Regions from separate parts of the Bacillus pacificus genome, predicted to be linked through region 3. Evidence: riboswitches for the same ligand, from Rfam matches in the RefSeq annotation. Region 3 holds a riboswitch; each other region holds the start of a gene.

Region 1 (7,975 bases), 2.0 Mb from region 3:
TCTCGAGTTCTTCTTCCGTCGCTTCCCTATTTCCGAATAAAATATTTTCTCTCGCTGTTTTTGAGAACAAAATATGTTCCTGCGGTACATATCCAATCCAGCCGAGTACATTTTCATTCGTCATTTTATCTAACCTCACATCAGAGACTGCAATATCCCCATCTCCAAGCGGATATTGACGAAGAAGCTGACGGACAAGCGTCGTCTTTCCGCTTCCTGTTTTCCCGACAACACCAAGCGTTTCTCCTTGTTTTAATGTAAACGAAACCTTCTTTAAATTTGTTTCAGTTGATGAAGGATATGAAAAGGTAACATCATCAAACTGAATATAATCCGGCTCTTGTACAACCTTTGGATGTTTCGGATCCTTTACATCTGGTTCATACGCTAACGTTTCATTTACACGGTCTAATGAAGCATTTCCTCTTTGCATAACATTGATTAATTCGCCAATTGCGAACATCGGCCAAATCATCATCCCTAAATACACGTTAAATGAAACGAGTTCCCCAAGCGTCACCTTTGATTGAAATACAAGATATGCACCGTACACTAAACCAATTAAATAACTAAGGCCAACAAGCATTTTCACAGTTGGTTGGAATAGTGCATCGATTCTTGCTACCTTCATATTCTTTTCGTAGACGTCATCTCCTAAATGATGAAATCTTTCCTGATCTGCGTTCTCTTGTACATACGCGCGAATAACGCGCACACCAGCGATCGATTCTAATACTTTATCGTTCATATCACCGAACGCATCTTGCGCAACTGTAAATCTTTCATGCAATTTCTTTCCATATATATTCATCGCATATGCCATAATCGGAAGCGGTATAAGTGCCGCAAATGTAAGCTCCCAACTAATTGTAAATCCCATCATAAAGACAATCGTAAGCATATATAAACTCGAATCCACGAGCGTTAATATACCGAAACCAGCTGTCATAGCGATTGCTTTTAAATCATTTGTCGCTCTCGCCATTAAATCGCCAGTACGATTTTTTTGATAAAAAGTCGGCGTCATCTTAAGTAAATGCCCCATGAATTTAGAACGCATCGTTTTCTCAAGTACGAATGCACCGCCAAACAATTGATGCTGCCATACGAAAGTGAGGCCATATCCAACGATCGTAACCCCAATTAAAATAAGAATAGACTGTATAATAGCTTCGTTTGATAACGTTCCTGTTTTTATATTATCAATCGTAACCCCGAGTACTTTCGGAGGAATAACTTCAACTATATTTACAATTAAAAGTGCACCAATGGCGATACTATATCTCTTCCAATGTTCTTTAAAAAACCATCTTAACTTTAGTAATACTGAAAACAATATAACCTCTCCCTTCTCATTCTCGTTTACCTCTCGTTTCTTTATCCACTATCCAGACCCATCACATTTACATTTCGTAACCCATACAATCTCATCACATTTTTCCACCTTCCAAAATTTTATTTAGTAACATGGAAAATAAACAAAAAAAAGCATACCGCCGCTTGACGATATGCACAAAAATGCATAAAAAGCGTACGTTACGATATACGCAACGTACGCTTTTTATAAGACAAAGATGCCCTATATATCCGTACGGGTTGCGTAATGATATGAATGTTTTCTGCCGTTTAACAGAGCTAAACCCATTACATTTACGATTACAATCATTACGCACACCCCCTTCATTTATTTTCCATTTATAATCTTACAACTTTATTGAGTATTCTGTCAATTACTTTTTTATAGACTGAATGAAAATATACGCTACATCTTTTTGAAATAAGGGAATATTCTGTAAGAAAGGGCATACAAAATAAAAAAGAAATAAGAAATCGTTTTCACAAACATTTCATTTGAAAAATGTTATCAAACCCCCTACAATCACCTTATACTCACTCTTACAAGTTGCTATTTTAGGAGGACTAATCATGACAACTAGCAATACGTACAAATTTTATTTAAACGGAGAATGGAGAGAAAGCTCTTCAGGAGAAACAATCGAAATTCCATCTCCATACTTACACGAAGTAATTGGACAAGTACAAGCCATTACTCGCGGAGAAGTAGATGAAGCAATTGCATCTGCAAAAGAAGCTCAAAAATCATGGGCAGAAGCTTCTCTACAAGATCGCGCAAAATATTTATATAAATGGGCTGATGAGCTCGTAAATATGCAAGATGAAATTGCCGATATCATTATGAAAGAAGTCGGTAAAGGATATAAAGATGCGAAGAAAGAAGTTGTTCGTACAGCTGACTTCATTCGTTACACAATCGAAGAAGCTTTACATATGCACGGAGAAAGCATGATGGGCGATAGCTTCCCGGGCGGTACAAAATCTAAACTTGCGATTATCCAACGCGCACCACTTGGTGTTGTATTAGCAATCGCGCCGTTTAACTACCCAGTAAACTTATCTGCTGCAAAACTCGCGCCAGCATTAATTATGGGTAACGCTGTTATTTTCAAACCGGCAACTCAAGGTGCAATTAGTGGTATTAAAATGGTGGAAGCACTTCATAAAGCTGGTCTTCCAAAAGGTCTTGTGAACGTAGCGACAGGACGCGGTTCTGTAATTGGTGACTACTTAGTAGAACACGAAGGCATCAATATGGTATCGTTCACAGGTGGTACAAACACAGGTAAACATTTAGCGAAAAAAGCTGCAATGATTCCACTTGTATTAGAACTTGGTGGTAAAGACCCTGGTATCGTTCGTGAAGATGCTGACTTACAAGATGCTGCAAACCATATCGTAAGCGGTGCATTCTCTTACTCTGGTCAACGTTGTACAGCTATTAAGCGTGTACTTGTACACGAAAACGTAGCGGACGAGCTTGTTAGCTTATTACAAGAGCAAGTAGCTAAACTATCAGTTGGATCTCCAGAACAAGACAGCACAATCGTTCCATTAATCGACGATAAGTCTGCTGACTTCGTTCAAGGTTTAGTTGACGACGCTGTAGAAAAGGGTGCAACGATCGTTATCGGTAACAAACGTGAGCGTAACTTAATTTACCCAACATTAATCGACCACGTAACAGAAGACATGAAAGTTGCTTGGGAAGAGCCATTCGGCCCAATCCTTCCAATCATCCGTGTTTCTTCAGATGAACAAGCAATTGAAATTGCTAACAAATCAGAGTTCGGTCTGCAAGCAAGTGTCTTCACTAAAGACATTAACAAAGCATTTGCAATTGCTAACAAAATCGAAACTGGTTCTGTTCAAATTAACGGACGCACAGAGCGCGGCCCTGACCACTTCCCATTCATCGGTGTAAAAGGTTCAGGTATGGGCGCACAAGGTATTCGTAAGAGCCTTGAGTCTATGACACGTGAAAAAGTAACTGTATTAAACTTAGTTTAATCTTATATGTAGAAGCTGATCTTAAATTAGATCAGCTTCTTTTTATACAGTTTAGTTCACGAGTTGTTTTTCCATAGGTAAATTCACACATTTTACAGAAATTTGATATCCTAGCCATCTCTCCGCAATATGTTCAAATGATGAAACAGAGCCTGTTGTAAAAAATCGATGCTCCGGATTCAAATTGTCAGACAGAATTCCTTTGTGCTGCAAAATTGTGCTTAACTCTATTGCTGTTTCTTCTGCAGAACTAATAATCGTTACATTCTCTCCTAGTTCCTTTTTAATATAGGACTCTAAAAGTGGATAATGCGTACATCCGAGAATTAGCGTATCTATATCTTCTTTCGTTAATGGCAGTAAAGCTTGTTTCACTTGCTCGGTTACATATGCTGTATCTTCTAATTGATTTTCTACAACTGTAGCTAAAGTCGGGCACGCATGACTATGCACTTTCAAATATGTATCAAGCTCATGCAATGCTTTTTCGTACATATTAGATTTTATCGTACCTACAGTTCCAATTACCCCGATTTTCCCTTTCTTCGTCACTTTAATTGCCGCTCTTGCTCCTGGATGTATAACGCCAATAACTGGAATAGAAAGTGCTTCTTGTAGCGCAGTCAATGCAGCAGCTGCAGCAGTATTACATGCTACAACTAGAGCTTTTAACGGAAACTGTTTGAGGAACTCAACCATTTCAAATACGAAAGATTGTACCTCTTCTACACTTCTTGGCCCATACGGACAACGCTCATTATCACCAATATAATAAATGCTCTCTTTAGGCAATTGTCTTATAATTTCGCTCGCAACTGTTAATCCCCCAACTCCCGAATCTAACACACCTATTACTGAATGTTTATGACATACAGACATATACTTCATCCCCTTTTCAATCATCTAGCGCCAATAACATTTATTATATTATGAAAATTCAATATCGCATAATAATCCCTCTTACTTTTAATAACAAACTCTTCTCTATAATCTGATTATTACTATATCCATTGACGTATAAAAATTCATTTGTTACTCTTAAATACGTTAAATTAATATTTAAATCCTCATTCGTATCTCGGTGAGGTAGAGGTTGCAGTCATTAAGAGTATCATTTCAGGAGATGTAGTGGCATTGATGAACGAATGAGAAAGGAATGATTGCCGAAGTAAGCCCGTGTCCACCATGCACGCTTGCTGGGTCTGCTATTTAATAAGTGCAGAACTGTCACAAACGTTTCGTTTGTGGAGAGCTATCGAGAGGTATGTCGTGGGTTTCTTATAAGATAGAAAGCATGTAACGGCAAATTACGTGCTTTTTTTGTTTTGTTTGGGACTTCTCTTCCTGACTCAGGAAGACATACATATCTCCTCGCTTGACTTGGTTATACTAACTTTGGAGGTATTTTCTATGCAACAAAAAAAATGGGGCTTTTGGGTACTAACAGCTTTCGTTGTCGGTAACATGGTTGGCGCTGGTATTTTCATGGTGCCAAGTACGTTGGCACAAACAGCAAGCCCTCTCGGTGTCACTTTAGCTTGGTTAACAACAGGGTTTGGTGTTTTAATGCTAGCTCTTGTTTTCGGTAATTTAGCAATTCGTCGTCCTGATTTAACGACAGGACCACAAAGTCATGCATATGCTTTATTCTCAACACCAAAAAAGAAAAAAATGGCTGGTTTCAGTATGGTATGGGGATATTGGGTTGCAAACTGGGCAAGTAACGTTGCCATCATTACATCATTTGCGGGATATTTATCTCTCTTCTTCCCGATTATGAAAGATACACGACTACTATTTTCAATCGGTTCTTTTAATGTAGAAGTCGGAAAACTAATTACATTTACGATTTGTTCCATCTTACTTTGGGGAACTCATATTATATTAACAAACGGTGTAAGCGGAGCTGGAAAGCTAAACTTCTTAGCAACAACAACGAAAGTAACTGGATTCCTATTATTCATCGTCGTTACGTTATTTGCATTCGAAGCTTCTAAGTTTGGACAATGGTACACACCGATGATCGATAAATCAGGTGTATCACATGGCCTTCTTTCACAAGTAAACTTAGCTGCTCTTACGACGCTTTGGGCATTTATCGGAATTGAATCAGCGGTTCTTTTATCAAACCGTGCCGTTTCTCCAAAAACGGTAAAACGCGCAACAGTTGCGGGATTACTTATTACAGTTGCGATTTACTTAGGAATTACAATTTTAACAATGGGTGTACTTCACATTGATAAATTACAAACTTCTGAACGTCCTTTAGCAGACGCACTAAACGCTGCAATGGGTCATGGCGGAGGGAAACTGATGGCATTACTTGCTCTTACTTCCCTATTCGGTTCCATCTTAGGCTGGATTTTATTAAGCTCAGAAGTACCGTATCAAGCAGCAAAAGAAGGTTTCTTCCCTTCCTTCTTCACAAAAACAAACAAAAAAGGAAGTCCAATTTATTCATTACGATTAACAAACATTATGTCGCAAGTGTTCTTATTCTCAACATTATCAGGAACAATTGCGGAAGCTTATACATTCGTTATTACCGTATCAACACTGGCCTACCTCATTCCATATCTCGTTTCACCAATCTTCCAGTTAAAACTAGTCGCAACTGGTGAAACGTATAAAAATGAAACGCGGGCAAGAATTACAGATGGCATAGTCGCAGTGATTGCACTTTGCTACGCACTATGGGTTATTAAAACCGGTGCAGCCGATATAAAAACATTCCTTCTCGGAATTGGTTTATTCGTAATCGGTTTTGCCTTCTATCCATTAATGAATCGTGATCAGAAAAAAAATAACGAAAAGAAAAACGGGCAAGTTGCATAACGCAATTTGCTCGTTTTTTCTTTTGTAAAACATATATAATAGAACAAAGAGGTGAAAAACATGTCAATTGAATCACTATGGAGCAGCCGCTTCCAACAACATATGCAAAATATCATTACATACTTTGCACGTATGATTAACGGTTTACTATATAGCTTTATCTTTATTTCATGCGTTGGTGCATACTACTATGCTCAGTTTCTAAAAGCATCTCCTTCTAAAGGAATATCTTTACTACTCATCACGATTGTACTTACATTCATTATAACGAGATGCCCGATCCGTACATTTATTCAAAAACCTGATGCTGTCTATTTACTAGCACTAGAAGAGAAATTAACATCTTATTTCAAAAAATCTCTTCTATATAATTACATCATTCAGCTTTTCCCATTATTATTTACATTCCTTATTCTCGTTCCACTTGCACTGCAATCATTACAAGTAACTGTACCTTTCTTATGTACAATCTTTATCGTTTTAATGATTACGAAAGCTTGGAACATGTACATACATTGGATGTGGCGTGATAGTCATGAAAACGGCATATGGTTCATTATTCGTATTACTTGTAACGCACTCATCATTTACATGCTGTTTTACTCAGCAAATGTTCTCATATTAGGCGGATTACTCTTACTACTTGCTTTCCTGCTTCTATATACGAAAAAGCAGCCTACAAAACGAATACCGTGGGATTACATAATTGAACAAGAAGAAAAAATGAACGTTCGTTTTTATCAATTTGCTAGCATCTTCACCGATGTTCCGCAACTAAATAAGCAAGTAAATAAAAGAAAATGGCTTACAACTTGGATTGAACCTTTATTACATAAAAAACGAGCAACTTTCTTCTATTTACATACACTAGCTTTTTTACGCGGGAATGATTATTTCGGTATATATATTCGTTTAGGATTGATCGGTGCCTTCGCCTTATATTTTATACCAAACATATACGTAAAAGGCGCTATCGCATATATCGTTCTATATATGATCTCTATGCAGCTCCGTTCCCTATGGAAATATTTTTCGGGAAATATTATTGCAGCATTATATCCAATTCATACTGAGAAACGAATGAATCAATTTCTTCACTTAATCTTTATATTGCTAAGCATTCAACTCATTGTATTTTCAATTGTTATACTCATTGCTACAGGTCAATTTTTACATAGCCTTATCATTATGATTATCGGGTTACTTTGGATCAAATTTATTATTGTACCAAAAACGAAGCAACGCGTTTCCTCGTTTTAACGAAAAGAATTATCTTAAAAGCTAAGGAGAGAATAAATTCTCTCCTTAGCTTTTTATTTTTCCTTCTCAAACAAGAATCACCGATACAATCGATATTTTTATGATTTTTACATAAAAAAATGATAATACATGTTTACGTCCTAATAAAAAGGGTATGTACTAAATTAACAAGGGAAACGAACTGGGGGGATTAGAAATTTAAAAGGAAATAGACAATACGACAAATTGCTCAAAGACGATTCTGGAACCGACAATATAATGTAAGGAGCGGATGAGAATGAGTAAAAAAATTGCTACTTTAATAACAGATTATTTCGAGGACACAGAATACACAGAGCCAGCAGAAGCTTTTAAACAAAAGGGATATGAATTAACAACTATTGAAACTGAAAAAGGGAAAACGGTACACGGTAAACAAGGAAAAACTGAAGTCGTAATTGATAAAGGTATCGATGATGTTTCTCCAGAGAACTTTGATGCCCTCTTCATACCAGGCGGATTTTCCCCAGATATA
Region 2 (7,975 bases), 1.5 Mb from region 3:
AGCAACTTTTATAAAGTTGCTTCTTGTATTATTCAAAGTTCGTTGTCATAGTTCCAGTTTTATACCGATTGTTAGGATCGAAACGTAACAAATCTCCATAAATGAGTTTGTCGGAAAGTTTCAATTCTGTTTTTGCTTTTTCAATATTCGGTTGACATAATGAGATGTCTGCTTCTTCACCTGTGTTTCGTTTATAGCACATGTTTTTTGTATACACATAATCTTCCGAAACGAAGCTACCATCACGCATTACCATAAGAGGGTCTTTTTCTTTAATAAATAGGTCAGTTCCAAATTCAACTGATTGATTTGTTTTAATACCAAGTAAATGAAGTAGCGTTGGTTTAATATCAATTTGACCAGACACTTTAGAAATGACTTTACCTTCTTGACCAGGCACGTGAATGATGAGAGGGACACGTTGTAATTGCATAGAATCAAACGGTGTAATAGCGTCTTTCCCAAGGAACTGAGCCATAGCTGCGTTATGGTTTTCAGAAATACCGTAATGATCTCCATAAATGACAATAACGGAATTATCATACAGACCTTCTTCTTTTAATTGTTTAATAAATTGTTTAAGAGCTTCATCCGTGTAACGAACAGTTGGAAAGTAACGGTTTACAACACCACTTTCTGAATTAAACTCATCAACATATTGATCTTCTGGATTTAGAAGAAATGGAAAATGGTTTGTTAAAGTAATGAATTTTGTATAGAACGGCTGTGGTAAAGATTTTAGCTTTGGAATAGATTGTTCAAAGAACTCTTTATCTTTTAATCCCCAACCGACAGACATTTGTTCTGTGCCTACGTAATCATTTAAATTAAAGTAACGATCATATCCAAGTGCAGGATACATTACATCACGATTCCAAAACGTTTTATCGTTTGAATGGAAGACAGCAGAAGAATATCCGTATTTCTTTAATTGTTCTGGTGTAGCTGTATATTCATTTGTTGCATGAGTAAAGAATACAGAACCGCGGTCTAACGGATAAAGTGAATTTTCAACGATAAATTCAGCATCAGAAGTTTTACCTTGTCCTGTTTGATGATAGAAGTTATCGAAATAAAAGCTATCTTTAATAAATTCATTTAAAAATGGAGTAATTTCTTTTCCATTTATTTTTTTATTAATAACAAAACTTTGTGTAGATTCCATTGAAATTAAAATAACATTTTTGCCTTTTGCAGCTCCAAATAAGTTTTTATCAACTTGCTTATCTTTTGAGTCTGTATAGTTTTTAATTTCAGAGAACCCGTCCCCACTCGCAAATACACGTTCAGCTGAAGATTTAGATTGAAGTGTAATATCAAATAGATGATATGTGTATAACCCTAAATTTTTCACGACAGTTTGACGGTCAAACGAGCGTGAGAACATTTGTGGTTTATAAATAATGGAAACAACAATTTGTAGTGCTAATAGAGCTGTTACACCGCTAAAGAAAGTTCTCTTTTCAGAGCGAGAAAGCGGCGTTTTGTCGCAAAATGATGGGAATTTACGCGAAAGAAACATTAAGATGATCGCATCTGCGAATAACAGTAATGTTTTATACGTAAAGAGTTCTTTTATACTCGTCCCTAAATCAGCCATATTATTTGTTTGAAATAATACTGGGAACGTAACGAAATCGTTATAAAAACCATAAAACATTGCATTTCCAAATAAAATGAATGATAGTATAAAACTAATTCCAACTATAATGCGATTTCGGTGTTTAGATGCAAATAAAGCAAAACCGAAAAATAAAAGTAACGCAGCTAGTGGATTAATAAAAAGCATAAATTCTTCAAAGAAATTATCAATTTTAATATCAAACGCTAGCTTGTACACAATATATGTTTTTATCCATAATAAAACGACTGCAACGAGTGCGAATCGCAGTTTTGGAAACAGACGTTGTAGCATAATATACTCCTCTCCTAAAAAGCATGACGGTTCTTGTGGGCCTATTTGATTAGCGCCTCATTTTATATATACGAACAGTCCTTTATTATTATGTTTATTATACTATGAGTATCATTATACGAAAATAAAAGAGAGTTGTGGACTTTTTTATAACAATTGAGTAGAAAAAGGGCAGTAGGAGACAATAAAATGGAGTTTCTATGTATGATTATTATCGTGCGCGGAAAGAATCGTGTAACAATACGGAGGTTATAATGCGAAAATTATTATATTTTATAGTATGCAGTAGTGTTATACTTTTTGCTTCACCAAGTGTGTCGGTAGCTCAATATGATGCACCTCTTATGGAAGATGCCCTTTATTCTGTGTTATTCCCGAAAATAAATAAAGCAATCGAAAAACAATATGGGAGCTTGAAGCCTTATCAATGCCCGAAAATTATTAGTTTAAAAAAAGTGTATAGCGGTACATATTTATTTCAAGCAGTTATTGAAGTGACAAAGTATGAACGTGTTGCAGGGAAAATTGCGCCACCATTTGAGAAGGTAACGATTACATTTAATAACGAAGAAGGCGAATGGGAAGTGACAAAGGTTTCAGTAAAGCGCTTACCAAACGATACGAAACTAAACTGTAAAAAAGCAATATAAAAAATTGTTTGACAAATAAAATGGTCCTTTGGTATTGTTAATAGCAACAATTAGATGTTTGAAAATTAAATAGACTTACCTCATCTACTCTCAAAGGTAGAGGCCGCGATAGGAAAGAGTAAGCTATGGGAGATTTAATGGAATCTGTGATCATAGGTTGAAAGGGACTATTGCCGAAATATAAGAATAACCATATTATTCATATATTGGGACTGCATTGAATAAATGTAGTACTGTCATAAGATTTATTTTATGGAGAGCTATTTGGAGATGTTGATGCGGTTTCTTATTTTGAGGAGATAACAACTCGTTTATTTTTTCAATATATATTTTTCCTAATAAGAAACGCGTGTGAACATTGTTCCGCGCGTTTTTTGTCTATCTAAAAGCGTGCTGCAATGAATAGAAGATTGGGGTTATGAGTTTTAGAGGAAATAAGGGAGGAATTCAAATGTATTTACACGGCACAAGCCGAATCAATGGGCAAGGACACTTAGAAATTGGAGGGTGCGACACGACGCAGCTAGCAAAACAATACGGAACACCACTTTATGTATACGATGAAGAGTCAATTCGAGGAAAGTGCCGCGCGTTTCATCGTGCTTTTAAAGAAAGTGGGTTCTCTTATCAAGTAGCATATGCAAGCAAGGCGTTCTTGTGCATGGAGATGTGCCGAGTAGCTCGTGAAGAGAATATGTCATTAGATGTTGTTTCTGGAGGAGAATTATATACTGCACTACAAGCAGGATTTCCGGCATCGCGCATTCATTTTCATGGTAATAATAAAACAGATGAAGAAATTGTGATGGCTCTTCAGGCGAATATTGGTTGTTTTGTCGTAGATAACTTCTTAGAATTAGAAATTTTGCATGATTTAGCAGTGCAACATGGGAAATTTGTGAACATATTAATTCGTGTAACGCCCGGAGTAGAGGCGCACACACATGAATATATTACAACAGGTCAAGATGATTCAAAATTTGGGTTTGGCGTGTCAAATGGTCAAGCGATGCAAGCAATTGAGCTTGCTTTACAAAAATCAAATTATAACGTGTTAGGAATTCATTCACATATCGGATCACAAATATTTGAAACGGCTGGCTTTGTGCGAGCGATTGAAGTTCTTCGTCAATTTTTAGAAGCAGTGAGAGAGCGAACAAACTATGTAGTAAAAGTGCTAAATGTAGGGGGAGGATTCGGAATACGCTACACAGAGTCCGATGCACCATTAACTCTTGAGACGTATGTGCGAGCTGTAACAAGTGCAGTGAGAGAACAATTTACAGTATGTAATTATCCATTGCCAGAAATATGGGTTGAGCCAGGTCGTAGCATTGTAGGGGATGCTGGAACGACACTTTATACAGTCGGATCTGTGAAAGACATTCCTGGTATTCGGAAATATGTATCAGTGGATGGTGGGATGACTGATAACTTAAGACCTGCTTTATATAACGCTCGTTATGAAGCGATGTTAGCGAATCGAGGGAATGATGAGAACGAGGAAGTTGTTTCGATTGCAGGGAAATGCTGCGAGAGTGGAGATATGTTAATTTGGGATATTAATCTACCGAAAGTTGCTTCTGCGGATTTACTAGCAATTTCTTGTACTGGGGCATACGGGTACTCGATGGCGAATAATTATAATCGGATTCGTAGACCAGCTGTCGTCTTCGCGAAAGGTGGTACATCACAAATTGTTGTAGAGCGCGAAACATATGAAAATATTATTGGGAACGATCGCATACGTATTAAAGAACTTGTTTAAATGAGGAAAAAGGAGTTGTTCGGATGGGCAATTCCTTTTTTATAAAATAAAATAATTAAAATATATCGGAAAACTAGGATTGAAAAAAATCAGAATTGTGATAAAATACAAATACAAAGCTTATCAAGAGAAGCGGAGGGAACTGGCCCGGCGAAGCTCGGCAACCTGCTTATAGAAAGCAAGGTGCTAAATCCAGCAAAATGGAATCCATTTTGAAAGATAAGGTAAAATATATTACCGAACAGTCTTTTCGAAATGGGAAAGATTTTTTTTATGAATAAAAAGGGGGGCTGTTCGCGTGAGCGTACGGGAACATTTTGAGGAAGTATCTGAGAAAATTGAAGCGATGCTTGCTGATATGAAATATGGTTCAATTACAATTGTTGTGCAAGATGGAAAAGTCATTCAATTAGAGAAAAGTGAAAAAGTACGTTTAAAGTAAAAAGCGCTGACTAGAAAAACTAGAGGCGGTTTTAACCTATTTCATTAGGTTAAAACCGTCTTTTTGCTTTTACAGGGGGAAAAAACATGTTGACGTATGAAACGTGGGAAGAAAATGATGTTTCATTTTCAGAAGAAGATGAAACGAAAGGCGCGTTATCTGTATTAAGTTGGGCTTATAAAGAATATAAAAGTGAAATTGTATACGCATGTAGCTTCGGAGTGGAAGGGATGGTACTGCTGCATCTTATTAACCAAGTAAATCCATCTGCTAAAGTTGTATTTTTAGATACTAACGTACATTTTCAAGAAACATATGAATTAATTCAAAAAGTGCGGGAACGATTTCCTTCATTAAATATTATAGAAAAACAGCCAAAACTTACACTTGATGAACAAGCCGGATTGCATGGTGACAAGCTATGGGAGAGCAATCCTAATCTCTGTTGTAAGATTAGAAAAATTTTGCCTTTAGAAGAATCATTAGCGAATGAAAAAGCGTGGATATCGGGACTGAGGAGGGAACAATCAGAAACCCGTAAGCATACAAAGTTTATAAATCAAGATCATCGCTTTCGATCTATTAAAGTTTGTCCGCTCATTCATTGGACGTGGAAAGAGGTATGGCGATATGTATACAAACATAGTTTGCCGTATAACCCATTACATGACATTGGATATCCAAGTATTGGGTGTGAGAAGTGTACGTTACCTGTAGGAGAGGGTGGCGATTCAAGAGATGGTAGATGGGCCGGGAAAGTAAAAACTGAATGTGGCCTTCATTATCAATAAGGTGAATTTGAAAATAAAGCTAAGAGAGGGTATAGAAAATGAGTACAAGAAACGGATTAATAAATCGAATAGACGAGACATACGACGTATCACAAATTGAAAAAGAAATTGGGCTAGACAACATTGCATTAAGTGATTTAGAACTATTAGCGACAGGGGGATATAGCCCGCTTACTGGTTTTTTAGGAAGGAAAGATTATGATTCGGTTGTAGAAACGCTTCGTTTAAATAATGGAAGTGTTTGGAGTATACCTATTACATTACCAGTAACAGAAGAGGTAGCAGAGACGCTAAAAGTTGGAGAGGAAGTAAAACTTGTTAACGGTGGAAATGTATATGGTGTCATTCAAATAGAAGATATTTTTGTGCCTGATAAGGAAAAAGAAGCGTTACTAGTGTATAAAACGACGGATGAGGCTCATCCAGGAGTGAAAAAATTATACGAACGACCGAACGTTTACGTCGGAGGAGCTATTGTTCTGACGAAACGTTTTGAAAATAATCCGTTTCCTTCTTATCATTTAGATCCAATTGAAACGAGAGAAGAATTTAAAAAACGTGGTTGGAAAACAGTAGTTGGATTCCAGACGAGAAATCCGGTACATCGTGCTCATGAATATATTCAAAAATCTGCTCTTGAAATTGTAGATGGCCTCTTTTTAAATCCGCTCGTTGGGGAAACGAAGTCGGACGATATTCCTGCTGATGTAAGAATGGAAAGTTATGAAGTATTACTTCAAAACTACTATCCGAAAGATCGTGTCTTTTTAAGTGTATTTCCTGCAGCAATGCGTTACGCAGGACCGAGGGAAGCGATATTCCATGCATTAGTCAGAAAGAATTTTGGATGTACCCACTTTATTGTAGGACGCGATCATGCAGGAGTAGGAGATTATTACGGTACTTATGAAGCACAAGAAATTTTTACAAACTTTACAGTAGAAGAGTTAGGGATTACACCGTTATTTTTTGAGCATAGTTTTTACTGCACGAAATGTGAAGCGATGGCTTCAACGAAAACATGCCCGCATGGAAAAGAGGATCATGTCATCTTATCTGGTACGAAAGTAAGAGAACTATTAAGAAACGGTGAGGTTCCGCCAAGTACATTTAGTCGTAGAGAGGTAGTAGAGGTACTAATTAAAGGTTTGAAAAAAGAAGTAGTAACAGAATAGGGAGAGAATGAGATGGATACGAATATTACTTGGCATACAGCTTCTGTTTCAAAAGATGAGAGAAGAGTGAAGAATGGGCATCATAGTTTTGTCATTTGGTTTACTGGTTTATCAGCTTCGGGTAAATCTACAGTAGCGAACGCGGTTGCTCGTAAACTATTTGAAAAGAATATTGGAAACTATGTACTTGATGGAGATAATATACGTCACGGTTTAAATAAAGACTTAGGTTTCTCTGAAAGTGATCGTATGGAAAATATAAGACGAATTGGCGAAGTAGCGAAGCTATTTGTAGATCAAGGGACTGTTGTTCTTACAGCGTTTATTTCACCGTTTCGAGTAGACCGAAACCAAGTTAGAGATCTATTAGCTGCAGATGAATTTATAGAAGTGTTTGTAAAATGTCCAATGGAAGAGTGTGAGAAACGTGATCCGAAAGGACTTTATAAAAAAGCAAGAAAAGGTGATATTAAAGATTTTACAGGTATCGATTCACCGTATGAGGAACCAGAGCAAGCGGAATTAACTGTAGAAACGCACAAGTATTCTATTGAAGAATGTGCAGAACAAATCGTGAAGTACTTACAAGAGCGTAGTTTTATATAGGGGGATAAAAAATGAGTTATGAAAAAGTATGGGCTAACAATGAAAAATTAAATCAAACTGAGAAAAATAAATTAAAAAAAGATGGATTGGAAATCTTTAATGATATTCCTTACTATGCAGAGAATGGCTTCGAATCTATTCCGAAAGAAGAGTGGGACGCATTCAAATGGGCAGGGTTGTACTTACAAAGACCGAAGGAAGCTGGTTATTTTATGATGCGTGTAAATATCCCTTCTGGCATTATTACGAATGCACAGGCAGAAGTGCTTGCTTCTATCGCTGAGGATTATGGACGTGACGTAATAGATATTACGACAAGACAGGCAATTCAGTTTCATTGGTTAGAAATTCATCAAATTCCAGATATTTTTAAAAGATTAGCAAGGGTTGGGTTATCTTCAGCTGGGGCGTGTGGTGATATAACGCGTAATATTACGGGGAATCCACTTGCTGGTATTGATGCAAATGAACTATTTGATACAACTGGCATTGTAAAAGAGGTATATGATTATTTCCAACATAATGAAGAATTTTCTAACTTACCACGTAAATTTAAAATGTCTATTAGTTCTAACATTTATAATTCAGCAAACGCAGAGATTAACTGTGTTGCATTTACACCTGCAAC
Region 3 (7,975 bases):
TACATTTCTGTATTTTTATTTACTTTAGGGGTTTATATTTTATTACGATTCATTATTCAAAAACAAGTTATTACTTCAAATAAACGTATGTCGGCTAAACAACTTGTTCCACTTGGCTTATTTGCTGGATTCGTTGATTCAACTGGTGGTGGTGGCTGGGGGCCGATTACGACACCTGTACTTTTAGCAAGAGGAAATGAAGCTAGAAAAGTTATCGGATCTGTAGATACGAGTGAGTTTCCTGTCTCACTCGCTGCAACAATTGGTTTCTTCATCTCACTCGGCTGGGAACAAGTAAGTTGGGTTTGGGTATTTTCGTTAATGCTTGGCGGTATTGTCGCAGCTCCAATCGCTGCATGGTTAGTGCGCATCGTTCCTTCTCATTTACTTGGCGTATTAGTTGGTGGCCTTATTATCTTTACAAACATTCGTACACTACTTACTACATTTAAAGTGGATCCAACTATTATTTCACTTTCTTACGTGGCAATTGGTCTTGTCGTTATTATTTCTATTTTCATTGCTGTTCGCAATCATTCCAATCGTTCTAACACACCGACAACTGGATATCCGAATGATCAAAAACAAATGCTTCCATAACAATAAAAATACCGCCCGATATACTTCGAGCGGTATTTTTTATTTTTCTATTTTCCAATTCATCATTGTTTCTGTAGTACCTATTCTCTTCATATGTAATTTCTCTAATACACGAATGGAGCTTTCGTTTTCCAGAAGTGTCTCCGCAATAATCATTTCTACCTCTCCAGTTTGAAAAGCCCAATTTATTAGTTCTCTTACAGCTTCTGTCGCATACCCTTTATTCCAATATTTCTCAATAAAACCGTAACCAACTTCTACTGTATGTTCCTCATTTGGTTTCCCTTTAAACCCTATATCGCCTAGAACGATGTCATCTTCTTTTCGAATGACATACCAGGCGCCCCAAGGTAATAAATCCTTATCCTGTTTTACACTTTCTACATGCCCTACAATATGCGGACCACTATTATATCCTTGCTCGTTAGCAACGTGTATACTCTCCTCTGTACAAGGCACTATATAGAGCCTTTCTGTTTCTAATTTCATTTTGATTTCCCCTTTTCACTTAAACGTTACTCTAATTATAACAAAAAATATGACTTTATTATAAATGTCGAATTATATTTTCTGAATTTTCTTTTAATTTTTGAAGGGTTTTTCAATATTTTTTGCGAAACATTTGTATAACAATTTTTTCTTTGCTTATTGTTACATAATAGTAGGTTCGGGTGGAGTTTTGCAAGCGTTTCCTATACAATAACCGATATTTTTTGACTTTTCCTAACAAAATATCTTGCAATATATTCAGAAACTCATTACAATTGCCATATATTAAAAATCTTAGCAATATATAAATCCTCATCAATCCGATGAGGTAGAGGTTGCGACTTTTAATAGTAAAACGGACGAGACACAGAGAATGTCTTAGACTCCGTTTGAAAGGAAAAGTTGCCGAAGTTTATATTTCTTCTCTGGAAATATGAGCTGGGGCTGTCTCCGAAAGGAACAGAACTGTCACGTTTACAAAATTACCGTGTAAACGTGGGGTGCTATCTTAACGGAAGGGTATGATGGGGTGGTTATTTGTGAAACGTTCCGCCAAATTCCTTTGGCGGTTTTTTGTATTTTTCTTCCCCGCTCCTTCCTATCTTACAAGAAAAGGAGTGTTGAACATGAATAGCGCAACGAATCAAGCTACCTCTAAAACAGAAACTACAAAAGGAAAAGGTGAATTAAGACGCGGTCTAAAATCAAGGCACCTTACGATGATTTCTCTCGGCGGTACAATTGGTACCGGACTATTTCTTGCCAGCGGTGGTGTCATCCATTCAGCTGGGCCTGGTGGCGCATTAATTGCATACGCCGCAATTGGAATTATGGTTTACTTTTTAATGACAAGCTTAGCTGAACTAGCAGCTTACATGCCTGTTACTGGATCTTTTAGCACGTACGCAACAAAATTTGTTGATCCATCACTTGGCTTTGCACTTGGATGGAACTATTGGTATAACTGGGCAATTACTATCGCTGCTGAACTAGCGGCTGTAACATTAATTATGAAATTTTGGTTCCCAAATACCCCTTCTCTTATTTGGAGCGGATTATGTTTAGCTATTATTTTCCTTTTAAACTACTTATCTGTTAAAGGATTTGGTGAATCTGAATATTGGTTCGCACTTATTAAAGTCGTTACTATTATTATCTTTTTAATTGTCGGTTTCATGATGATTTTCGGAATTATGGGCGGCGAAACTGTTGGCTTCAAAAACTTCACTGTTGCAGATGCACCATTTAACGGTGGTATCATGGCAATTATTGGTGTATTTATGGCAGCTGGTTTCTCATTCCAAGGAACAGAATTATTAGGTGTAGCTGCTGGTGAAACTTCTGATCCAGAACGCAATATTCCGAAAGCAATTCGTTCGATCTTTTGGCGTATTCTCTTATTCTATATCCTTGCGATTCTCGTTATCGGTTTATTAATTCCTTATACAACTGAAAGCCTTGCTGCAAGTGATGTAACAGTAAGTCCATTTACACTTATTTTTGAAAAAGCGGGCGTTGCCTTCGCTGCTTCTGTTATGAATGCTGTTATTTTAACAGCAGTACTATCTGCTGGTAACTCTGGTATGTATGCATCAACTCGTATGCTTTGGGATTTAGCTCGCCAAGGGAAAGCACCAAAGTTTCTTAGTAAATTAGATAGCCGCGGCGTACCTGTTAACGCATTAATCGTAACAACAATTGTCGGTAGTATCGCTTTCATTGCTTCTTTATTCGGTGATGGTGTTGTATACATTTGGTTATTAAACGCATCTGGAATGTCTGGCTTTATCGCATGGGTCGGCATTGCAATTAGTCATTACCGTTTCCGTAAAGCATATATCGCACAAGGAAAAGATTTAAAAGACTTACCTTATAGAGCAAAATGGTTCCCATTCGGTCCACTCTTCGCATTTACGCTTTGTATTATCGTAATTTTAGGACAAAACTACGGCGCATTTATGGGCGAATCAATCGATTGGAACGGCGTACTCGTTTCTTACATCGGTTTACCACTCTTCTTAGTACTATGGTTAGGATATAAATTTACGAAAAAAACGAAAGTGATTCCGCTTGATAAATGTGAACTGAAATAAAGTGAAACTTTAATCCGTGGGGGTTTTCTTCATCCCCCACGGATTATTAGTTGAACCAATCGGACTTTTATGGGCAGTTGATCCCCCACCTAATTTCTTTTCTTTCGCTGCATTTTGAGGTGGGGGTCTTACTGCCCATTAAAGTCGGATAAAGTGAAACGAGCAAACAAATTTGTTTGCTCGTTTTTTATTTACTTCCCTATTTCTTCTGTTTTTGCAATAATAAAGGAAATATAAATAAAGGTTGGGATATCATGAACATTCGCATTACTGATGAAGCAAAAGCAGCTATACATAGATTAGAACGGGAAGACAAAAAGATCATTCGCATTAGAGGGACAATGACAAACTCTTGTAGTATATTCGTTGATGTCGATTTAATTTGGGATACATATGTTGCAGATGATGTTGTATATGAAGATGCTGACTTTATTGTACAAATGGATTCATTCACGAAAGACTACACTGGTGATACGGTGAAGCTTGATTATAAAACAACAGGTTTTAGTATTACGACTCCGAGTGAGACGTTAGTTTATGGGTTGTCGATTAAAAAATAAAGATTGTTTTTATTTGACCGCCGGGGTAAAAAAACGAGTTGAGAACGGTAATAAAAAATGATACTTTACCAAAGGATTTTTGTTTTTGAGTATTTTAAACAAAACCGCTTATGCTTCAAAAATGAAGTATAAGCGGTTCTTTCTTTTGAATGAACCAATAATAAACGCAATTCTACCCTTATTCAATGAAAGGTCTACAGCATTATTTCGATGAAGCTAAACATTCATAAAATCTATCCCTCTTCCATTTCTACTTGCTTCATATAATATTCCATCGCTTCATTAAGCCATTTTTGTTCATCTTCTGCGAAAGGCGAAGGTATCATATTTTCAAGTTCTTGCATATCCAGTTCTCCCACACTAGTATTAGCTAACTTTTGTATCAAATCTTCACTAAGAAATGAAAAAGACTCTTCTATATATTCCTTTACCATCTCTTGTACTTTCAAGTCCTCGACTGGTTTACCATATAATTGTTTAACCTTTTTAGACAATTGAATAAACGTTTTATCCAAAGCAATTTTATCTTCTTCTCGTTTCTTTGATAATTCTTCCACGATATCCGTTAACTCATGACGTTCCATCCATTCTTTATGTGTATGTTCTGTATTCATACCGTAAATAAGACTAAATAATACCCTACTATCTACCTCTTCTTCCGCTTCGACTAACTTCATTACTCTTTTAATTGCTTGTATTGATTGCCCAATTTGTTCTTTTTCTCTTTCTAACACTTGCAAATGGAGAGACAAACTTTCATTCAAATCAACACCAAAACTTGATTCGTGTAACAAATTAGCGACTTTATCTAGACTATAGCCTAGAAATTTTAAACTTATAATTTTTTGTAAGGTTATAATATCTTGATACTTATAAATGCGGTGCCCTGAAGAAGGATTCTTTTCAGGTTGTAATAACCCGATTCCATCATAATAATGCAAAGTAGGAATTGGTATTCCCGTTTTTTCTGAGAATTCTCCTATAGAAAACTTTTTATCCTTTTTCATCTAAATCCCCCTATTAAAATTATAAATTCATTATAAAACCTAAAGTAACTAGAGGTTCAAGAGGATAATTCAAGAAAATTCAAAAACGTTAAAATGCATGTAATCAATACGTATTGCACTATTTCATTTAATGGCCCAATTATTGAAAAGCATAACCTTCCCTCACAAATTCAAAGGACTTTCACTTACTTATCCCGAATATATAAATTATCATTCTCACAAGGAGCGAATGTATATGAATCTATTCGAGCACGAAACGTAAAACCGTTCCCCTTTCATAAGAGGTCCTCCTTTTTTCTTTTCTCACCATATCATTTACTTACAAAATAGGAGGATACAATTATGAAACGTGATCCATTATTTTTAACTTTATTAGAAAGTGCTAATACACATTTTAGCGGTTGGGATTTTTCTTTCATTTCAGAAACGGGCCGAATGAAGAGCGAGCCTTTATCATGGTCGTATGGTAGCACTGCTTATCAGCTTATGCAGCGTGCTAAATCAATGCTCGATATGGGTACTGGTGGCGGAGAGTTTTTATCTATGTTACAACCATTCCCGCCAACTATTTATGCGACTGAGGGTTATGCTCCAAACTTGCCAATTGCTCGGAAGAAATTAGAGCCTTTAGGGGTTACAGTTGTGGCAGTAATTGATGATACTGCATTACCATTTCAAGATGGGCAGTTTGATTTCATTATGAATCAACATGAATCCTATTCTGCTTCTGAGGTAAATAGAATACTTTCTCCTAATGGAACATTTCTTACACAACAAGTCGGTGGTCTCGATTGCGCGGAACTAAATGAGCAGTTTAACGCACCGCTAAATAACGAATTTGCAAGTTGGTCTCTTGAAGCGGCATGTAATGAACTACAGGAAAATGGATTTACTATCTTAGAAGCAAAAGAAGCATTCCCTTTCCAACGCTTTTATGATGTTGGCGCTATCCTCTATTATTTAAAAGCGATTCCGTGGCAAATTCCTGATTTTACTGTCGAAAGGTATTATGAGGAAATATATCGTATACATAAAGTCATCTTACAAAAAGGGTATTTTGATGTGACGCAACATCGTTTTCTGATTAAGGCGATTCGCAGTTAATCATGGAGCATATGAAAAAGAGATGGATCTACCATCTCTTTTTTATTTTCACTCAATATTTTCTACAGTTAAATACTTCGTTTCACAGTAATAGCCTTTGCCACCAACATAAACCTTTTCTATTTTATTCTTGCTATCCGTTGCTAATTTAACTAATATTTCAGAAGGCGAGTGTAAAGAATAACCTTGTTCAAATACATAGACTTCTTTTTGTAAGTAGTGCTGTTCATAAAGGTAGCAAGCTAATGCACTGTTTGAAGTTCCAGTGGCTGCTTCTTCATTGATATCATATAGTGGAGCAAAGTTTCTGCATATGATTCGATTGTCATTAAAAGTATATAGGTGCATCCCGACAACATTATAATACTTGCTGATTTCTTTAATTTTTTCAAAATTAGGTTGCAATGTATGTAATTGTGTTTCGCTTTTTATAGGAATTAAAATATCTTTTAAGCCCGTGGAGACAATTTGAATTGGGTATGTATTGTCTATAGCTTTACTATCAAAACAGTCAATGAACTCGTTTGGAGATATAACATCATAGAATATCGGTTCGTTTTGTTCCATGAATATGATGTCATCTTTTATAGTAATAGTAAGAACACCGCTGTTCGTTTCAATCGTATAGCGATTCTTAAAAAGTTTATTTACATGCATCAGTATCGCGAAAGAGCCAATTGTGGCATGCCCACATAAATCAACTTCCTCTTTTGGTGTAAAATACTCAATTTTATAATCCGCAATTTCAGATTCTGATATAAATGCGGTTTCCGCATAGCCCAGTTGTTTGGCTATTGCCATTTTTTGAGTAGTGGTCAATATATTCTCCATAAATACCACTCCTGCTTTATTTCCACCTTTATGATCCTTGCTAAATGCACTTGCAACATAAACGGATATTTTCATAAGACACCTTCCTCCCTTATAGTAAATTGTAGCATAGAACGTACTACATATATATATTGTTGGATAAATTCTCCATAAAGCAAAAGACAAACTATTTTTTAGCATCTAAACTCTCCAAAAATGTTTGTCTACAGCCTGAGAGATGGGTCTACCATCTCTTTTTCCCCGTTTATTTTTAAAAATTTTGTGGTGGTTTCTAGATTGTTAAGTACGTCCACGTCTTGCAATCACATCAGCTAATGTAATAAGTTGCTCTTGCGTTATCTTTCCGGATACCTTTTCTTTTATAATTTTTTCCATTTCCTTTGTAACAGTCATACCTTCTATTTCTAGACTCGCTTTGGCCGCCTCGAAAGCTTTATTTAGTTCTTCCTCGTTTTTAAATGTCATAATTTGAGTTACCCCCTTCAAATCATTTTTTTACTCTTTTAATACAAGAAAGGTAATATCATCCCATTTCCTCTCTAATTGTAAAGTAGTCTTTTCAATACTTACTCCTGTTAACAAATCATACCCTTCAATTTCAGCTATCAATTGTTTCGTTTTACTCTTTGGATTCATATCTTTGTATAAGATATACACCTTATTACCATGTACCTGTATATCAGAAATCCCTTTGTCCTCTCTATTGATTTTTGTATTTTTGTCACTTTGTAATGAATATGTACGTATGATGTTCAAGTTCTCATCTAACTCTTTCATTTTCTCATCATTATTTAAAACATACACCTTATTATCAATCACCTGCAATAGAACAGGTATGAATTGTTTTTCGTCTAATATCGTTTCTTTTTCTACTACTCTAGTCTTCCTATTTACCATAATTAATTTAGGTGGTAACTTTTGATTTACATTATCACTTAGTACGAATAATAATTTATCTTTATACTTTTGAAAAATTATTTTTTGAGCAGTTGGTGCAAAATACACATTTTCATTAGGAATTTCAAATTCGTTTGTTTTTTTATTTGTGATCAAATCTATTTCTGAAATATATACTTTGTCTAGCGTTTGTGAAAAGGCGTATATATGACTCTCAATAATATGCGCACCTTGAATCGTTCCCTTTAGTTCTACACTTTCTTGTCTTTTGTCACTATCTTTCCAATATACAAGTTCACTTGTATATCCTTTCTTTTCGTCTACCAGCCCAATATTCACATCATAATATACATATCCTTGCTCTGCATGGATGAAATATGCCCCTGCGTTTACA
Region 4 (7,975 bases), 1.1 Mb from region 3:
ATAAAAGGGAATCAAAACATGAAAGAAAAAATACATATTGATGAAGATGATGAGGATTTTGAGAAAGAGAACGAATTTGGTTTTTATATTGGATTTGGTTTGTTAATTATGAGTGCTTTCGTTGAATATGAAAAAATACAGGTGGTTGTATTAGGCGTTGCATTATTCATGATGGTATTTTACTCGGATGTGAAGAAAGTTATTTTGAATGAATATAGATCGTTTTTTCATAGGAAAGAGCGATAAGTTATAAAATGAGAAGAGTCAGTTATATTTCCTTGGAAAAGGTAAAGCGAATAATTAAATTATTTCATAATGATTTTTTGGATGTTAGTGATATGTTAAAGAACTGTTTGGATAGAGTCTTGAAATCTATGTGTAAAATGAAAATATATTTTTAAAAACTCAAACAAGCATAACCACGTTCTGGAGTGAGGACGTGGTTAAAAATATAGTAGTTTCCTTTATAATACATCACTTACTTGTTACCGAGTTCTTCCGCTAAACCGATTAAAATCCCTTCGGTTCCACGAATGTAGCAGAGACGGTAAGAGTTCTCGTATTGAACTACTTCACCAACGAGTTGAGCACCATGCTTAGTAGTAAGCCTAGATACCATTTCATCAATGTCTTCAACGGTGAACATGACGCGCAAATAACCGAGGGCATTGACAGGAGCTGTCCGGTGATCTCCTATAGCGGGCGGGGTAAGAAATCGCGAAAGTTCAATTCGGCTATGGCCATCTGGAGTCACCATCATAGCAATCTCTACGCACTGCGAACCGAGTCCGGTTACGCGACCAGCCCATTCCCCCTCTACAGTGGCGCGCCCTTCGAGTTTTAACCCAATCTCCTCGAAGAAAGAGATTGCATGATCAAGGGATTCTACAACGATGCTAACATTGTCCATTCTGAGTAATTTATTTTTTGACATTGTCTTTATCTCCTTATATGTAAAAGTGTATTATCTAATCATCATCTTCATTATACTATTAAAAAGTTACAAATTCCTTTCAAACAAAAACACCTTGTCACAGTTTAGGGAAATGTGACAAGGTGTTTTTAAGTATGTCATATAGTATCTTGTTAACAAACAATACCGAGACTTCCTTGCAAAAATATTTCTATCCTGTACGGCATTAAATGATCCGATTGTTGTATAGAATTAATTGTATTTTTTTAATGACACATAAATTTCTTGTCACTCTATATAATGCAAACAGCTTTCTATTTTTAATAGGAAGGAAATAGATTCATATAATTTGTTTTAAGTAGTACCGCTGGAAATTAACTCATTTGTACTAAAGGCACAATTTTCGCCATAAATGATTGATGCAGTGCCTCAACACCTGTCACTAAATGAAGGCGGTCAATAACGACAGACACTTTAATTTCTGATGTACTTACCATTTTAATATGAATATCTTCTTCTTTTAAAGTAGTGAACATATTCGCAGCAACACCTGGATTAGAGACCATACCAGATCCTACAATTGATACTTTTGCTAAATGATTTTCATATTCTACTGCTTCATAGTGAAGTGCCTCTTGATTTTGTTCCAATACTTCTAATGTTTCTCTTAAATCATTAGAATGGATGGAGAAGGAGAGATGAACAGTTCCTTCATTAGTAATACTTTGAATGATGATATCTACATTAATATGTGCCGCTGCTAATGTAGAGAAAACAGTTGAAAGTGAACCTTGTTCTAATCCTTTCACTGTGATGCGTGTAATATTATCTTCAAATGCAATACCTTTAACGATTGATTGTTGTTCCATGTTACATTCTCCTTTTACAATTGTTCCGTTTTCTTGTTCCATACTTGAGCGAACTTCTAAAATGACATTATGATTTTTAGCAAACTCAACAGCACGCGGGTGTAATACACCAGCACCGAGGTTTGCAAGTTCTAACATTTCGTCATAAGAAATTTCATCTAATTTATAAGCATCTTTTACAACTCGTGGATCCGTCGTATATACGCCAGTCACATCTGTGTAAATATCACATTTTTTTGCGTTTAGTGCAGCAGCTAATGCGACAGCAGTTGTATCAGAACCACCTCGTCCAAGCGTTGTAATTTCAAGATCTTCACTGACTCCTTGGAAACCAGCTACAATAACAATCGTGCCTTTAGTAAGATAAGACTGAATTCGATCCGTATTAATTTCAGTAATCCGTGCACTACTATGTACAGATTCTGTCGTAATACCAGCTTGCCATCCTGTTAATGAAATCGCGTTATACCCTTTTGCTTGCAGTGCCATCGTTAATAATGAAATAGTTACTTGCTCTCCTGTCGATAGAAGCATATCCATTTCACGTTTACTTGGATTTTCTGTAATTGCGTTAGCAAGTGCTACAAGTTCATCAGTACTTTTTCCCATTGCTGAAACGACAGAGACGATACTATGTCCTCGCTCATATTCTTCAATAATTAAATTTGCTACATGTTGAATACGCTCAACACTTCCGACAGAAGTGCCACCAAATTTTTGTACAATCGTTTCCATTACGAATTCCTTCTTTCATCCATTTTTAAGAATAGATTAGGACATATATAAATCCCAATATTCCTGTAGTTACCAGAGAAAAACAAAAAACACCATCTCAAATAAGTGAGGATGGTGCTGTTACAGGAAAAGGGAAACAGAAAACGGAGCTAATAAAAAAACCGCCAAAAAAGGAATACCATGAAAATGATATCTCTTTTTTGTAGATAGCTCTTCATACATACGCGTCTGTACATATGACAGTTCTGTTTCTATTCGAAAACAGCCCCAATCGATACATACAGAGAAATATATCGATTTCGGCAATACTTCCTTTCATCTAATTTCATAGACCTCTCTGTGTCTCCATTAGAATACTCATAAGTATCGCAACCTCTATCTCACGTTTTAGGCGAGAGTGTTTGATTTATGAAGTTGTTGGTAACATTTGTTTTATAATAATTTAAATTTTTTGAGGAATCAAGTGTTTTATATATATTTTAAAAATTCTATTTTTTACAAGGGAGTTTGTGAAAAATGTAGCAAAATAAATGTATTACATGTACATTAAAATTATAGTTCATTGGAGGTGGAAGAATGAAGAGGAAAAAGCCTATTTATGTTTCAGCAGAAATGAACACAACGATGGAGAAATTATGGGAATATACGCAAGAACCACATATACATACAGAATGGGATGCCCGCTTTACTGAAATTTCATATTTAGAGAAAAAAGAAGGAGAACCACAGAAATTTCTATATAAAACAAAAATCGGATTTGGACTTGAAATAGCTGGGGAAGGGGAATCGATAGGTGAAATAAGAAAAGAAACGGGTGAAAGAATTTCTTCTTTAAAGTTTTGGACGGATAATACATTATCTCTTATTCAAATAGGGCGTGGTTATTGGAAGTATACACCGTGTAAAGAACACATTCATTTTGAGACACAATATGATTATGATACGAGGTTTGGTCGTATAGGGAATGTAATAGATTTCTATATGTTTCGGCCGTTATTAGGCTGGGCGACTGCTTGGAGTTTTGATGTTTTAAAATTATGGTTAGAAAAGGGACTTCATCCTAGATTGCTCATTAGAAGAACAGTGACGTATTGGCTCGTATGTTTTTTATTTGCTTTCGTATGGATGTATCAAGGAATAGTACCGAAACTAGTGTTTACTCATTCAGAAGAAGTAAAAATGCTATCGGTGATGGTTGGTTCAACTGAACATAGTGTTTTTATACTTAAAATAATTGGATTACTAGAAATTATTTTTGGTGTCCTATGGCTGTTACCATTTCCAAAACGAAAAGTATTTGTCGTACATATTTTTATGTTAATAGCCTTAACGATAGCAGCAGGATTTACGAATATCGTAAGCTTTACAGAACCGTTTAATCCAATTACGTTAAATCTACTTCTAATTGGATTATCGATTGTCGGTTATATAAATAGTACGAATTTGCCAAGTGCAAAAAATTGCAAGAGGAAGAGAAAGGGGTAATGTATGGCTAATATGTATGAAAGGTTATTAGGGGATTCTTATAAAAAACTTCATCCGAAATTACAGAAACGTTATGAGATTACAGAAGAAAATAGCTTTATTGGAGAAGGGAAGATGGATGAAATTTACGGTGGTTCTTTTTTCGTAAAATTCATATTAAAAATTGCATCGAAGTTTCGAATGTTTTTCTCTGAGAGAGGTAAGGGAGTGCCATTTACAATACATAATACCGCTGAGCGTGATGAACATGGACATGAACTTGTGCGGTGGAATCGTACTTTTTATTTTCATAATAAGAAAAGGTATTTTAATGCGGTAATGAAACTTGATGCAAATGAAATTGTAGATTATTTTGGTGAACCACATTTACTCGTCTCTACATTGAATTTTCATATTGATGAGTTAGGGGCAATGCATATTTCTTCAAAGAAACAATGGTTTTACATGTTTGGAAGAAAAGTTCCACTACCTAGATTCTTATACGGTGAGGCCGACATTGTAGAAAGTTATGATGAAACACAACAATGCTTTCGAATTCATGTTCAAGTACGCAATCCGTTAATTGGTTCATTATTTTCATATAAGGGAACGTTTGTGGAGAGGAAATAAATAATATGAAAAATATAATAGTTGGATTTGTTTGTTATATTATTTTTTTAATATGTGAGTGGTCAAATATAAACCCAGTGGAAGCAATTATTTTATTATCTATGTTGTTATTTATACCGATGTCATTTAGCATCATTGATAAGAAAACAAGAAATGGATCATATGTATTCTTTTATGAATTTGTATCGTTTTTATATCCAATCGCAGCAATTAGTGCAATGTTAGCTTTCGTAACAAGTCACTATTTCTTTGCGCTATTTTGGTTTGTATATACAGGAATTGTCGCGTTATTTGGTGTGAGTAGATTACTAGAAAGAGGATGGAAACCGTTAGAAGAAACGGCAATCGATAGTGGGTTTATTTATTTGTTTTTAGGTGGCTTCTGGTTTTTCGCCTCAGTAGCAAAGCTTTCCATTATGCACTTTAGTTCTGACATTGTTTTACTCACAGCTGCACACTTTCATTATTCGGCGTTTCTATTGCCGTTATCGGCTGGTTTAATTGGGAGAAAAAGAGAAAAGAGAAGTAAAGTATATGATGTTATTATGTTTGTCATCGTTATTTCACCTCTGACAGTCGCAGTAGGAATTACGTATTCAAGGGTATTTGAATTTTTTGCAGTGTTCCTATATTTATGCGCTATTTATGGTTATGGAATTTATATTTGGCGTACGAAATTTAATGCTATCAACGCAAAGATTCTTCTGATCATATCGTCTAGTACACTTATGGTAACAATTATGTTTTCACTTATATACTCGTATGGGAATTTGAAACATGTAATGACGATTACAATTGCTCAAATGGTTTGGATTCACGGTGTTGTGAATGGAATTGGAGTAGCGTTACCGGCATTTGTCGGCTGGATGATTGAAAAGAGTGTTCCGAACTATAAATATTACGGGAAACCAATGAGCAGATTAAGAGGAAAGGCGACAGTTGGTGAAGCGTTTTTACATAACAGAAATGTAATAGATAGTAAGGAATACAACGGTTTAGTTGATAAAATGAATGATTTTCATAGTGAGGCATTTGACGTGACGAAGATACCTTTAAGCATTATTCGGTTTTATGAAAATACAACAGAGTATGAGTTACAATCGCATATTAAATGGACTCGTTCGTTCCGCCTGTTAGCATTTTGTTATGAGAAAATGAGTAAGCGTGTAGGACAAATACATTTAGGAATGGGCGGCAAGTGGGAAACAATGCACGGCTCTATCATAGGGGTAATGGATGAGAAGGATGGAAGGGAGAATGTAAGAGCTTGGTTAAGAAAAAATGAAGCAGGAGCATCTATTTTTGTAGCTCTTTACTCAAAACATACGTATAAGAATGAGACATATATGAATATCGCATTACCTCTACCATATTCGAATATGACGGGGATTTTAAAATTACGTAATGATAATAATAATTTAATTATTACTAGTAAGCTGAGAAGAAATGGTAAGGGAGATGAGGGGATTTATTTACATACTCGTTTCTTTACAGTACGGTTACCGTTAGCAGAGACGTTTATTATTAAAGAGGGCACCAATCAAATGTTAGAAGCTAACCATAAAATGTGGATATTTGGAGTTAAGTTTTTAGAAATTGATTATGAGATTAAGAAAATAGAGGAGAAGTAAGAAAAGCTTGGAGAGATTCCAAGCTTTTTTTACGTATGGGTAATTGTCATAGCGACTTGTTTGTCTAAGTCTTTGTCCCAAACACGTTGAATTTCAAACGTACCTTTTTCAAAAAATAATGGAAATCTTTCTTTAAACCAATCTTGCATAGGAAGATTTAGTGCTGTATCGATTGGTACCCATAATAATTTGCCTTCAGGAGGATTCGAAAGGAGTTCACCTTTAAATGAATCTGTCCAATAGTTAAATACCATATATCGAACATTTTCTTTCGGATTTACATATTCATCTAATCCCTTAAAGGTTAAAGTTGAAACAAGTAATCCAGTTTCTTCTTTTACTTCTCGTTTAGCAGCTTGAACGATACTTTCTGGAAAATCTACTTTTCCGCCGGGAGCGATGTAACCAGGAAAACCTCGATGATCGGGGCGTTTTATAAGTAAAACTTCATTATTGCGCTGCATCATACACATTGTATAGATGCGGTGTTCGATGTTATGTGAATTTGGCATAATGATGTATTCTCCTTTATATTTTTTGATAATTTTACCATGATATAATGATTTCTTATATAATTAAAAATAGAAGATTAGGAGTTTTTAGTTGCTTCGTATAAATTCTATAGTTATTTGAAAAGAGGAGAGGGAAATGCAAGGGGGAATACAAAGAGAAAAAGGTTTAGGGTATGTTGGCAAATTATTATTGCCAGTTAAAGCGTCACCACATTTTAAATTTTTATGGATTGGGCAATTGCTTTCGACTTTAGGTAGTTCGATAACGATGGTTATTTTGCCAGTCGTTGTGTATTCATTAACTGGTTCAACAGTTGTAATGGGAATGACTATGGCAATGTACATGCTTCCTAATATTCTTGCGTTACCGTTTGCGGGATTAGTAGTAGATCGAATGGATCGGGTGAAAGTAATGTTATTTACAGATATAGTTCGCTGCATATTAATGCTATTACTTGCAACACTTATATTTATGGATGTATTAACAATTCCACTTCTATATGTACTTGTAGCATTATATGGACTTATGGAAGGCATATTTCAGCCAGCGTATGCGGCTGTAAGAGCGAAAGTATTTGTACCAGAAATTCGCAATGCAGCTAATGCATTAACGCAAATGAGTAATCAAGGTATACGACTAATTGGACCAGCTCTTGGAGGATTAATCGTTTCAGTTGCATCTGCTGGAATAGGGTTTGAACTAGATGCAGTAACGTATTTGTTATCATTTTTTTGTTTATTATTTTTAAGAGAAATAAAGTTTAAAAAAGTAAAATCTATTGAAAAGAAAAAAGTCGATTATAAACAAGAGTTTATGGAAGGTGTTTTTGTTTTAAAAAGTCATCCGTGGCTATGGATTACAATTTTAGTCTTTTCTTTCATCAATATTTGTTATGCAGGAATTATCGTCGTATTAATTCCATGGTTATTTAATGTTCATCATCATTTTGAAGCATATGTGTATGGATTAGGAATGGCATCCTCTGGTGTTGGAGCTGTAGTTGCTGCGCTAATATTTGGCGGGAGAGAACGGTGGTATAAGCGGGGAGTACTTGCCTATGGTGGTGTTTTAATAAGTGGTTGTGCGCTTTTAATAATGCCGTTCATTACTTGGGCACCTGTTTTAATTATATTAATGGCAATTGAAGGGTTCGGTATGATGATATTTGGACTCATTTGGGAGACGAGTTTACAAGAGCTTGTGCCAGAAGAAGCATTTGG

What was found. Region 3 has a riboswitch for lysine ahead of LMD38_RS11630 (amino acid permease). Riboswitches for the same ligand answer to the same signal wherever they lie in the genome.
Positions count from the first base shown of each region.
Region 1: another riboswitch for lysine. It lies ahead of LMD38_RS21750 (amino acid permease); the one in region 3 lies ahead of LMD38_RS11630 (amino acid permease).
Region 2: another riboswitch for lysine. It lies ahead of lysA (diaminopimelate decarboxylase); the one in region 3 lies ahead of LMD38_RS11630 (amino acid permease).
Region 4: another riboswitch for lysine. It lies ahead of LMD38_RS17580 (aspartate kinase); the one in region 3 lies ahead of LMD38_RS11630 (amino acid permease).

Region 1 is NZ_CP086328.1:4,207,721-4,215,695, forward strand. It holds gene LMD38_RS21735 (ABC transporter ATP-binding protein) at 1-1,336, opposite strand, end outside; gene gapN (NADP-dependent glyceraldehyde-3-phosphate dehydrogenase) at 1,927-3,366, shown strand; gene racE (glutamate racemase) at 3,418-4,245, opposite strand; lysine riboswitch at 4,446-4,629, shown strand; gene LMD38_RS21750 (amino acid permease) at 4,777-6,201, shown strand; gene LMD38_RS21755 (ABC transporter permease) at 6,262-7,461, shown strand; gene LMD38_RS21760 (type 1 glutamine amidotransferase domain-containing protein) at 7,739-7,975, shown strand, end outside.
Region 2 is NZ_CP086328.1:3,709,264-3,717,238, reverse strand. It holds gene LMD38_RS19260 (LTA synthase family protein) at 29-1,915, opposite strand; gene LMD38_RS19255 (DUF3888 domain-containing protein) at 2,116-2,565, shown strand; lysine riboswitch at 2,655-2,836, shown strand; gene lysA (diaminopimelate decarboxylase) at 3,017-4,333, shown strand; SAM riboswitch class I at 4,451-4,559, shown strand; gene LMD38_RS19245 (YezD family protein) at 4,632-4,775, shown strand; gene cysH (phosphoadenylyl-sulfate reductase) at 4,862-5,566, shown strand; gene sat (sulfate adenylyltransferase) at 5,605-6,741, shown strand; gene cysC (adenylyl-sulfate kinase) at 6,754-7,347, shown strand; gene LMD38_RS19225 (nitrite/sulfite reductase) at 7,359-7,975, shown strand, end outside.
Region 3 is NZ_CP086328.1:2,230,394-2,238,368, reverse strand. It holds gene LMD38_RS11640 (sulfite exporter TauE/SafE family protein) at 1-600, shown strand, start outside; gene LMD38_RS11635 (GNAT family N-acetyltransferase) at 640-1,089, opposite strand; lysine riboswitch at 1,411-1,603, shown strand; gene LMD38_RS11630 (amino acid permease) at 1,716-3,182, shown strand; gene LMD38_RS11625 (iron-sulfur cluster biosynthesis family protein) at 3,437-3,742, shown strand; gene LMD38_RS11620 (MerR family transcriptional regulator) at 3,976-4,749, opposite strand; gene LMD38_RS11615 (class I SAM-dependent methyltransferase) at 5,092-5,853, shown strand; gene LMD38_RS11610 (PhzF family phenazine biosynthesis protein) at 5,902-6,759, opposite strand; gene LMD38_RS11605 (antitoxin VbhA family protein) at 6,964-7,149, opposite strand; gene LMD38_RS11600 (hypothetical protein) at 7,180-7,975, opposite strand, start outside.
Region 4 is NZ_CP086328.1:3,376,833-3,384,807, reverse strand. It holds gene LMD38_RS17590 (helix-turn-helix domain-containing protein) at 1-246, shown strand, start outside; gene LMD38_RS17585 (VOC family protein) at 479-934, opposite strand; gene LMD38_RS17580 (aspartate kinase) at 1,288-2,517, opposite strand; lysine riboswitch at 2,717-2,903, opposite strand; gene LMD38_RS17575 (DoxX-like family protein) at 3,094-4,002, shown strand; gene LMD38_RS17570 (DUF4166 domain-containing protein) at 4,006-4,611, shown strand; gene LMD38_RS17565 (YndJ family protein) at 4,617-6,242, shown strand; gene LMD38_RS17560 (8-oxo-dGTP diphosphatase) at 6,272-6,754, opposite strand; gene LMD38_RS17555 (MFS transporter) at 6,891-7,975, shown strand, end outside.